One region of the Dehalobacter restrictus DSM 9455 genome, then DNA from elsewhere that is predicted to be linked to it. Evidence: riboswitches for the same ligand, from Rfam matches in the RefSeq annotation. Region 1 holds a riboswitch; the other holds the start of a gene.

Region 1 (5,020 bases):
ATGTTGGCACTGCGGGCAGCCTCGATGATTTCCTGGTCGGAGGCATTCGCTTTGCCGTAGGCAATATTCTCCTTGATCGTACCGCTGAACATATAGACATCCTGCTGCACAATCCCAATTGCATTTCTTAAGGAATCCAGCGTGACATCCCGGATGTCGTTACCGTCAATCGTAATGGTTCCTTCGGTAACGTCATAGAAACGGGGGAGTAGGGAGCACAATGTTGTCTTTCCGCCGCCAGAGGGACCCACCAGAGCAACTTTCCTTCCGGTAGGAATCCGGACGCTGACATTTTGGAGGACATCATCATCGAGGTTGTATCGGAAAGAAACATTGGAAAATTCTATTTCACCTTTGACATTTTCCAGAGGCAGGGCGTTTGGTTTTTCAATAATATCAGGTTTTGTCTCCATAATTTCCTCAAAGCGTTTAAACCCGGCAAAACCCTTTTGAAACTGTTCGGTAAAATTAATCAGTACTTCCAATGGTTGAACAAAGATATTGATGTAAAGCAGGTAAATGACAAGTTCCGTAAGCGTTAGTGATCCACCGGCAATGGACAGGCCGCCGGAGATAATGACGACAATATAAAGCAGCCCGGAAAAGAAGGAATTCCAGGCAAAATAACCTCCCATCATTTTATAGCTGCTGGCTTTGGATGCCAGAAAGTCCTGATTGCTTTTCCGGAATTTCATTTTTTCTGCTTCTTCGTTGGCAAAGGACTTGACCACCCGGATTCCAGCCAGACTATCCTGAAGGCTTGTGTTGACTTTGGCAATTTTGACCCGGTTATCCAAGAAGACCGCTTTCATCTTGAGATTACGCTGAATACTGAAAATCACCATGATTGCTGTGACAGCGAGCAGGATAAGAGTCATTGGCACATTCAGCAGCATCAGCAAAACAAATGACCCGATGATTTTCAGGAAGGAAATAAAGATATTCTCCGGTCCGTGATGCGCCAGTTCGGAAATGTCAAAAAGGTCGTTAACGAGTCTGGACATCAGCTCACCGGTATTGTTCTGGTCGTAGTAAGAGAAAGAAAGCCTTTGAAACTGCGTGAATAAATCCCTGCGCATGTCGGCTTCCATCCGGGCTCCCATGATATGGCCCCAGCAAGTGATAAAATACTGGCAAAAGTAGCGGATTATGTAGAGTGTCAGCAATGCTGCGCCGAAAAAGCCGATGCTGTGCAGGATCACCTCTCTGCCTTGAGTAAAAACATTTTTGTTTAAGTGATTTAGGATTTGAGGGAAGGACAGATCGACGACGGAGACAATCACTGCACAAAGCATATCCGTATAAAACAACAGGCGGTAAGGCTTATAATAACGAACAAAACGGTTCAGGATATTCATGCTGCAGAGCCACACTTTCTAAAAATAAAGCCTGCAAATACTTGCAGGAATCCTACTCTTTTCTCGGAACAGTATAGCATATTTCATTAAAATTAAAAAATCAGGTGGATAAATCCCATTCTATGGAAACAATGAAATTAATATTTCTGTCAGAAATCAAAGGGGAAATGTGCTTTCTATAGAATATTTATGCAAAGTCATTAATAGATGCGCACGAAAAAATAGACAATCATAATGATTTCGGCACCGATCTTGACAGCAGTACCGCCAAGGACACCGAGCAGTGTACCTAAACCAATTTGGATTGTCTTCTTTAATTCCGTACCACGGATCAGTTCGGCTGCAATCGCCCCCAAAAACGGACCGAGAATGATACCAAGCGGTCCAAGAACGATCAAACCCAGAATGGTGCCGATCACTGCGCCCCAGGCTGCCTGCTTGCTTCCGCCGAAGCGTTTCGTTCCGATAGCCGAGGCAAAATAATCCACAAAGAACAGCAGGATTACGACCAGGGCCTGCAGGATGAAAAAGTAGGCATTTAATGTTGCGAAGCCTGTCATGAAGCCATAGACCAGCATGCCTGCATAGATCAAAATGACGCCGGGCAAAACGGGAAGAACAGTTCCAACAATACCCGCAATAAAGAGAACAACCGCAATGATTAAAGCAATCATATCCATTCTTTCTTCCCTCCATTTTCAGATAGGATCATTCATATGTTCTATGATAATAACCAATGAATTTGCTGCTTACCCGTATAAATATACTGGATTGGAAAGAAAAATTCAATTTTTTAATGCAAACAGCTCGGTTATGACAGAGAGTGTCAATCTGGCAATGCCGGTTACGATCAGCTGAGATTAGGAAGAGATTCGCAAATAAAAATGATGCTAAAAGTAAACTATTAGCATCATCGTGTTCGTTTTGATAACTCTTGCCAGCAAAGTTGTTAATATCTGCGGGCACCAAGATAACTGGACGAATGCGCGCTTAGATTGGATACGACAACGCCGGTTGAATAATTAAAGGCGTGCACATATTGTCCTCCGCCAATATAAATACCGACGTGTGAGGCGCCCCGGGCATAGGTCGAGAAAAAGACAAGGTCTCCCGGCTGCAGCTCATCCCTGCCAACCGGGGTACCGGAAGCATACTGCGCGAAAGAGGAATGGGGAAGGGAGACACCGGCCGCAGCGTATACATAGCGGGTAAATCCGGAACAGTCAAACCCGCCGGGGCTTATTCCGCCATAAACATACGGGCATCCGACATAGCCCAGTGCATAATCAACGACATTTGAATAGCTATTGGATCTGGAAGCAACCAGGATCGGCTTGGCAGTCGGGCCTTCGGCAATCACTTCAGTCACAGCGTCCTGGAGAATCGTTTCCTTGACAACCTGCTTTTCCGAATACTTGCCGTTACTCTGGACATAAGAATAGGTTACGGACTTCGATCCGTCACTGCCTGCCGTAATCACTTCTTTTTTACCAAAGCCGAGCTTATAATCCTTCTTGGTGATGGTATCATATTGGATTTTCTGCGTTTCCGTATATTTTCCCTGACAGATGACCGTAAGGGAGTTATGGTCAATCAGAGATTTCAAAACCTGTTCAGGTGATTGAATTTGAGAAAGCCCGGCCGTTGTTTTGGAGGATATGACGTCTTCGGCGATCTTAACGGAAGTCACGACATTATCTTTCGTTGGTTTCACGTAATACGCCTGAAATTCTTTTAAGACCTGATCAATATCTTCCGCGTCCGGCAAAACGGCAATCACAGTACCATTAATGGCGAACTGATAGGCATCGTAGGGTTGATTAATTTTTTCTTCAACATTGTTTGGCCGCAGCGCAGAACGAAGATAATCGGCATTGCTGACGGTGATATTGGTATAGGCCATCTCGTAAGGTTTTTCTTTGGCTGCAGACGCCATAAGTGTATCTGCGGTATTCTGGTTAAAGACGAGTCCAAGTTGTTTCCCGTTGACTGAGACAGCGATGGCATTCATTGGAGCGGCAAGGTAACAGGCAAACGACCCGATTAATATCATAGTAATAAATAAACCACCGAGCAGGCGCGGTGATTTCCATGATATTTTTTTAAGGCAGGCCAAGATAACGCAAATGATCTGCTTAAAATGCATCAAATTTTCACCTTTCTTTGCTTACGAGGTTAGTTGACGGATTCGGACCAAAGGTATAGGCCCTACGCAAAATGCGATTCACCCCAGAAAAAGAAGTTCCCCCGCTCCAGGCTGGCCTGGATTCAGCTCTTTATTTAGTTCATATTATAATACGCAATTTTGTAATATTTCGACACATAATTTAAATATCCTGCCTCGGAACGAAAATTTTATAACGCTGTGCAAAGCTACAACGCCCAAGAGATATAAAGGAAGGACGCCTCAATTTATATTTGAAGCGCCCTTCATAGGCTGTGTTTAGATACATTCCCTTATCACGAAGTCTGTTAGGAATGCTGATTCTATAGATCCACTTTTGGCAGCGTAGCAAAGCCTTTTTCCAGATCAGCATCGGTCGGAATATAGTCTGTCATTGTGCCGGCGTTATAGCTCATATAAGCAGCCATATCAAAATATCCGGTGCCAGTCAGGCCAAACAGGATGGTCTTCTTTTGACCAGTTTCTTTGCACTTGAGCGCTTCATCCATTGCAACCCGCAAAGCATGTGCGGATTCCGGAGCAGGCAGGATGCCTTCACAGCGCGCAAAGGCTGTAGCTGCTTCAAATACCTTGGACTGTTCAACTGCCCGGGCTGTCATATAGCGGTCATTGTACAGTTTGGAAACAATTCCGCTCATACCGTGATACCTGAGGCCTCCGGCATGGTTCGGAGAGGGAATGAACCCTGATCCGAGCGTATACATTTTGATCAGGGGCGTCGTTTTTCCTGTATCTCCAAAATCAAACGCATATTTACCGCGGGTCAGAGAAGGGCAGGAGGCCGGTTCAACACCAATAAACTCGATATTGTTTTTGCCGCGGATCTTGTCACCCATGAAGGGTGCAACCAGACCGCCAAAGTTTGACCCACCGCCGACACAGCCGATGATCATTTCAGGCTCAATGCCGTACTTGTCACAGGCAAGCTTGGTTTCTTCACCGATCACGGACTGGTGCAGCAGGACATGGTCGAGTACGCTGCCAAGTACATAACGGCAGTTTTCGGTTTTGACAGATGTTTCAATCGCTTCCGAAATCGCGCAGCCAAGAGAACCGCCTGTGCCGGGGTTTTCAGCCAGAATCTTCCGGCCGATTTCCGTCGTGTCGGAAGGAGATGGAACGACTTTTCCACCATAGGTTTCAATGACGGCTTTCCGGTAAGGCTTCTGTTCTGCAGACACCTTCACCATATAGACCGTTAATGGAATATTATAAAACGCACAGGCCATCGATAAGGCCGTACCCCATTGTCCTGCACCGGTTTCCGTTGTCAGGGAAGATAGACCCTGTTTTTTGGCATAATAAACCTGGGCAGCTGCAGAGTTTAATTTGTGGGAACCTGAAGTATTCGTGCCTTCAAATTTGAAATAGATTTCTGCTGGTGTATCCAGCAGCTTTTCGAGATTATAGGCTCTCACGAGCGGGGAAGGACGGTACATCCTGTAGTATTCACGAACTTCCTCAGGAATTTCGATAT
Region 2 (5,020 bases), 1.4 Mb from region 1:
CATCGTCATCTAAAAAAATCAAATAATCCATATCATTCTTTATGGCGCTGTAAAGCACAGCGTTACGCTGAGAGGCATAGCCTTTTCCAAAAATTTTCCCCGCTTCTGTATGATTGATAATATTTTCTTTAATCAGATTTTCTATTTCTTCGTTTATATCTCTCTTCCCAATATATATAGCACCGTCAATATTCTCGGCTAGTTCCGGGTGCATGTTGATGTAATCTTTTTTATTAGTTTTATTATAAGTAAGATCATACGCTACAAAAATATTTAATAAGATTTTATTGTTATCCACCAGACCAGATTCTTTCCAATTATGAATGTAACTTCTCAGTACCTTTTGAAAACTCTTTCTGCCGGTTGCAAAACCAATTCCTATTTTTAGACATTTTCCCTTATACAAAATTACACCTCCTTTTGTTCCAAAACAAATACTGGTTATTAATTTATCTACTATTTTTTATCCCAACATTTTGCCCATATAATCATAACAACTTTTTACTCTTGGCAAAATCTAAGGATACAGCTTCCTCCATAGTGTATATACCCTTTTCTTTCCCCATCAACCATTTCGCTGCGTATATAGCCCCATGTCCAAAAGCCGACCTACTGATAGATTCATGAGTAATTCAAATGGTTTGATGAGGCAACCCGAATATCACTTCGTGTTTACCGACGATGCCCCCTACTCTCATGGAGTTCACATGTTGTTGTTTATCGAGACCTAGATCTTCAGCAATTCTTAACGCTGTTCCCGATACGTCTTTTTTTTCACGGAAATGTTCTTCGATTATTTCTATATCGGCGTTGGGCGCAATAATTTGAAGCACTTTAGAAGCCTCAATCAAGAAATTAATGCCTAAAGTTATGTTTGGAGAATATAATACTGCGGTTTTTTTACCTAGTTCATACAATTTATGCAGATGTTCCTCGTCGTATCTGGATATAGCAGAAACAATCCGAGTTCCCTGAGAAGCTGCTTGATAGTAGTAATCTACTGCACTAACTGCGGCAAAATCAATGATCACATCTACTTCATGAGATATATAAAAAGTATCAGGGTCAATACTTGCTATGGAATAAAACTTTCCTTCGTCATGATTGAATCCTAACAAGTAACTTGCATAATCGCCTTCGTTAGCCAGCGATTTTCTCATTACCCATTTTAATTCGCACATTTCATCCTTTATGATTTCCTGAGCAACTATAGCTCCTGTCTTGCCAAAGCCAAATAAACCAACGCTAATTTTCATTTAGCATCAAATCCTTGTTGATTGTTTTTATATATTTAAGTGAGAAATAAATTAATTCATAAAACCTCGACCCCAATAAAACACTTTTAAATTGTTCGTTTTCAAGTCTTTTACGCATTATTTTTTTAATGCCTTTACCCAAATATTCATATCCTCATAGCCGCCAGAAATATTGCAGTTGTTGATAAGTCTACCTCGATATATATATCCCAGTTTGCTTAAAGACTTATTTATTCCGAGATTTTTAGCCCTAGAAAGGCTATACGCTGTAACAAAGCCATTACGTTTCAAGTGCGTTTCCAGTTGGAATATCAATTCGCTTAATATATTTCTGCCTCTATATTTAGGATTAGTAGCACAATCAGTTATCTCAGCATTCATGTGTTGTTTGTCCAGATCCGCCGAAGCAATACTGATAATTTTCCTTTCTTCTTCCGCCACCATAAACAAAACATGATCCCGCATGACTTTTTGAAGATACTCTCTGCTAAAAATTGGTGTTGGATAGGTTTCAAATACCGCTTGAAAAAGCTGAATCATCTGGGGAATATCGTCCGGCACGGCCTGCCTCATTGTATAATTTTTATTCTTAGTCAGCTCAAATCTATTGGTATTCTTAACGCAATAGTCAATAATTCTGTTTTCTTTCTCCTCATAGAGTGAATTTTCGCGTCTTTTGTCAAGAAAAAGCGACATACAAGTTGCATCCTCTCCCTGAAAAAAACCGTCGATAACCCCCTCTGCTACAAACCCGCATTCCTCAAAGATATTTATCTGATGTTTATGACAATTCACGATAATTTTACCCAGGTTTTCTTTTTTGGCATAATCAATAATCTCTTTGATTATCAACTCAGACAGAAGAGAATGACTCAATATTTTAAGCCTTTTATTGCGATAATCTACGTATATGTCTATATCTGAAATATTTATATATTGATTCTTGAAGTTATCTTGATCTGTATTCATGAAACCCCTCCCTCTTGTTGAGTCTTACGTTTGTGCTTGGGATCAAACATACTTGTTCACCTCTGTATAACTTTTCTAATCCACGGTATTCTTTATTCTTGAATTTACCGCATGTGCCGCATTTTTGGCACTGGTGCGTTTTATCCTCAGGCTCGGTATACGTACAAATTACACCTTCAAAATTTCTAAGAATGACCTTTTCCGGAGAATATGAAATCAAATATTGCGGATTAACCGGGATCTTACCACCGCCCCCCGGCGCATCCACAACAAACTGTGGAATAGCTAGACCCGAGGTATGTCCCCGCAGCATTTCTATGATTTCTATCCCCACGGAAACCGAAGTTCTGAAATGCTCTATTCCTTCTGAAAGGTCACACTGATAAAGGTAATATGGTCTGATTCTGGATCTAACCAGGTTTTGCACCAAATCGCGCATAATATAGGGGCAATCATTAATACCTTTTAAAAGCACTGACTGGTTGCCAAGAGGTATTCCGGCATCAGCCAATTTTCCGCATGCTTCCCTGGCCTCAGCTGTCAGTTCTTTGGGGTGGTTAAAGTGCGTATTCAGCCAAATAGGATGGTATTTTTTCAGCATTGTGCAGAGCTTATCAGTGATTCTCTGAGGCATGACGACAGGTGTTCTAGTACCTATACGAATTATCTCCACATGTTTAATTTCCCGAATTGATTTTATAATAGCTTCCAGCTTGTCATCAGCGAGACACAATGGATCCCCGCCCGACAAAAGCACATCCCTGACTTCTTTATGCGCTTTAATATAATTGATTGCCCGTTTGATATTATCCAGGGAAAGCGCCTTATCCTCCTGATCGGCAAATCGTCTTCTGGTACAGTGACGACAGTACATTGAACACTGATCAGTAATAAGCAACAGTACGCGATCGGGATATCTGTGAGTAAGGCCGGGAACCGGCGCGTCGGCTGTTTCATGCAGCGGATCACTACTGTCAAATTTGGAGATTTTGGTTTCATGAATCGTTGGAATAGCTTGTCTTCTTGCCGGGCAATGTTCGTCATTTGGATCCATAAGTGTAGAATAGTAGGGCGTTATTGCCATACGTAATTTTTTTAGACTTACCGCCACTCCCTGACGCTCATCTTGGGTAAGGTTGACTACTTGTTCCAATTGATCAATCCTTGTAATTCTGCTGGAAATCTGCCACTTCCAGTCCTGCCATTGTTCTTCCGTTACATTTTTATACAAGGGTATATCCCTAAAATTTCTTTGCATATTATTTAATTCCCCCTTCAGATTCTCATTGAAGATTGTCATCCTCAATATTTGTGGTATATAAAACAAAAAGCTACAGAGAAGTATCTGCAGCGTATGCCAAAATATATACCTTAACTAAAGGTGTAATTAAGCATATCAATCACCTTCTCTTCCAACGCTTACGAGATTAGCTGACGGATTCGGGTCGAAAGAGCTTAACCCTACCAAAGCAACCGCTTTGAATTCACCCCTATTGTTTGGGTCTCCCGTTCCTAACGGATTCAGCGTATAAATATATTCAGTTGTTGTTGTCTTAAAAAGAATAAATAAAGGTGGATAGCTATACCAACATTTGGTAGCCTCCCACCCCAGAGCCCGCTTCTCTTGAAAATGGTAATAACCATTCCAACCGAAACTAACCTTATAAAATTCTTTAATTAAGTTAATAATTAAGCTTTCTTTTATAAGATAACATTAAGCTACCCACATGTCAATTTAAACTGTTAATATTTGGTTGATAGAATTGTAGAACAGAAAGCTATCTGGCATAGCAAGCAGATGATTTTCCCTTGATATTATAACCTAAACAACCACTGATACATTTCTTTTCGTCCCAGAACCTGCATCCATGGCATTGCTTAAACGGAGGACTGCTATATCTTTTACTGTCAATTTCAAGCAGAAAAAAATCGTTGACATCTTGAACGGTATTAAAATCTTTAATATTTACCCTTAGATAATCTTCAAAAACGAAACATCGAGCGACGCTCAAGTCAGGCCTTATATCCATAACCGGCGAACATATTCCCTTGTGAATAAGATCGAAACCTGAGTAAATGAAATTCACAAGCTGCTCATTGGAAAAAATACACTTGGGCGGATTATTGCAATCAACATGAGGAGAAATCCCGTTTCTATGGCAATCATCTAAGAAGTCAACTAATGCAGGAACAAAACTCGCGTAATGTTCGAGACTGCCATTCCGATTGTTATCTGAGGGCACAGTAATACTATACCGGATGGTCTTTAATTTTAGTCTTTTGCTTTGCTCAATAATATATTGATATTTAAAATTTGGCTCGAAGATATTAATGCCGAGCGTAACTTGAGGTTCGATATTCTTTCTGCGATATTCGAATACCAGGTTTTCTACATTGTCTATTGTCTTATTATATAGATGCTCGCCGATTACATCGGATCCATTAAGATTAATCAAAAATGAAACCTTGTTATCCACAATGGATCGGCTCAAGGCATTATCTAAAGCGATGGCATTGGTGAAAATCTGGATTCTCCGGAAAAATGGATCATCTATTCCTTGATTCACCCACTTTTCAAAGTTCGGATGCAATGTCGGTTCCCCCCCGAGCAGCCTTAAATCAATATGCGCCGACTTCTTAAAGAAATTGATTATATATCCATAATTGTCATCGGAAATATCGACCTTGTTCTTCGGATCACAATTTGCAAAGCAATATGAACAATTTAAGTTGCAGTAATTATTTAACATAATATTCATAGTAACCTCCATTCAGCCGCGCCGCTGGCGGCACAA

The links. Region 1 has a riboswitch for cyclic di-AMP ahead of DEHRE_RS07660 (NlpC/P60 family protein). Riboswitches for the same ligand answer to the same signal wherever they lie in the genome.
Region 2: another riboswitch for cyclic di-AMP. It lies ahead of kamA (lysine 2,3-aminomutase); the one in region 1 lies ahead of DEHRE_RS07660 (NlpC/P60 family protein).

The regions. Positions count from the first base shown of each region.
Region 1 covers NZ_CP007033.1:1,592,752-1,597,771, reverse strand. The annotation lists gene DEHRE_RS07675 (ABC transporter ATP-binding protein) at 1-1,358, opposite strand, end outside; gene DEHRE_RS07670 (DUF456 domain-containing protein) at 1,559-2,038, opposite strand; gene DEHRE_RS07660 (NlpC/P60 family protein) at 2,308-3,504, opposite strand; cyclic di-AMP (ydaO/yuaA leader) riboswitch at 3,508-3,642, opposite strand; gene DEHRE_RS07655 (TrpB-like pyridoxal phosphate-dependent enzyme) at 3,846-5,020, opposite strand, start outside.
Region 2 covers NZ_CP007033.1:44,707-49,726, forward strand. The annotation lists gene DEHRE_RS00235 (hypothetical protein) at 1-406, opposite strand, end outside; partial or broken gene DEHRE_RS00240 (4-hydroxy-tetrahydrodipicolinate reductase) at 489-1,256, opposite strand; gene ablB (putative beta-lysine N-acetyltransferase) at 1,374-2,225, opposite strand; gene kamA (lysine 2,3-aminomutase) at 2,206-3,483, opposite strand; cyclic di-AMP (ydaO/yuaA leader) riboswitch at 3,626-3,762, opposite strand; sodium ion sensor (DUF1646 type) at 3,823-3,876, opposite strand; gene DEHRE_RS00255 (radical SAM protein) at 4,004-4,984, opposite strand.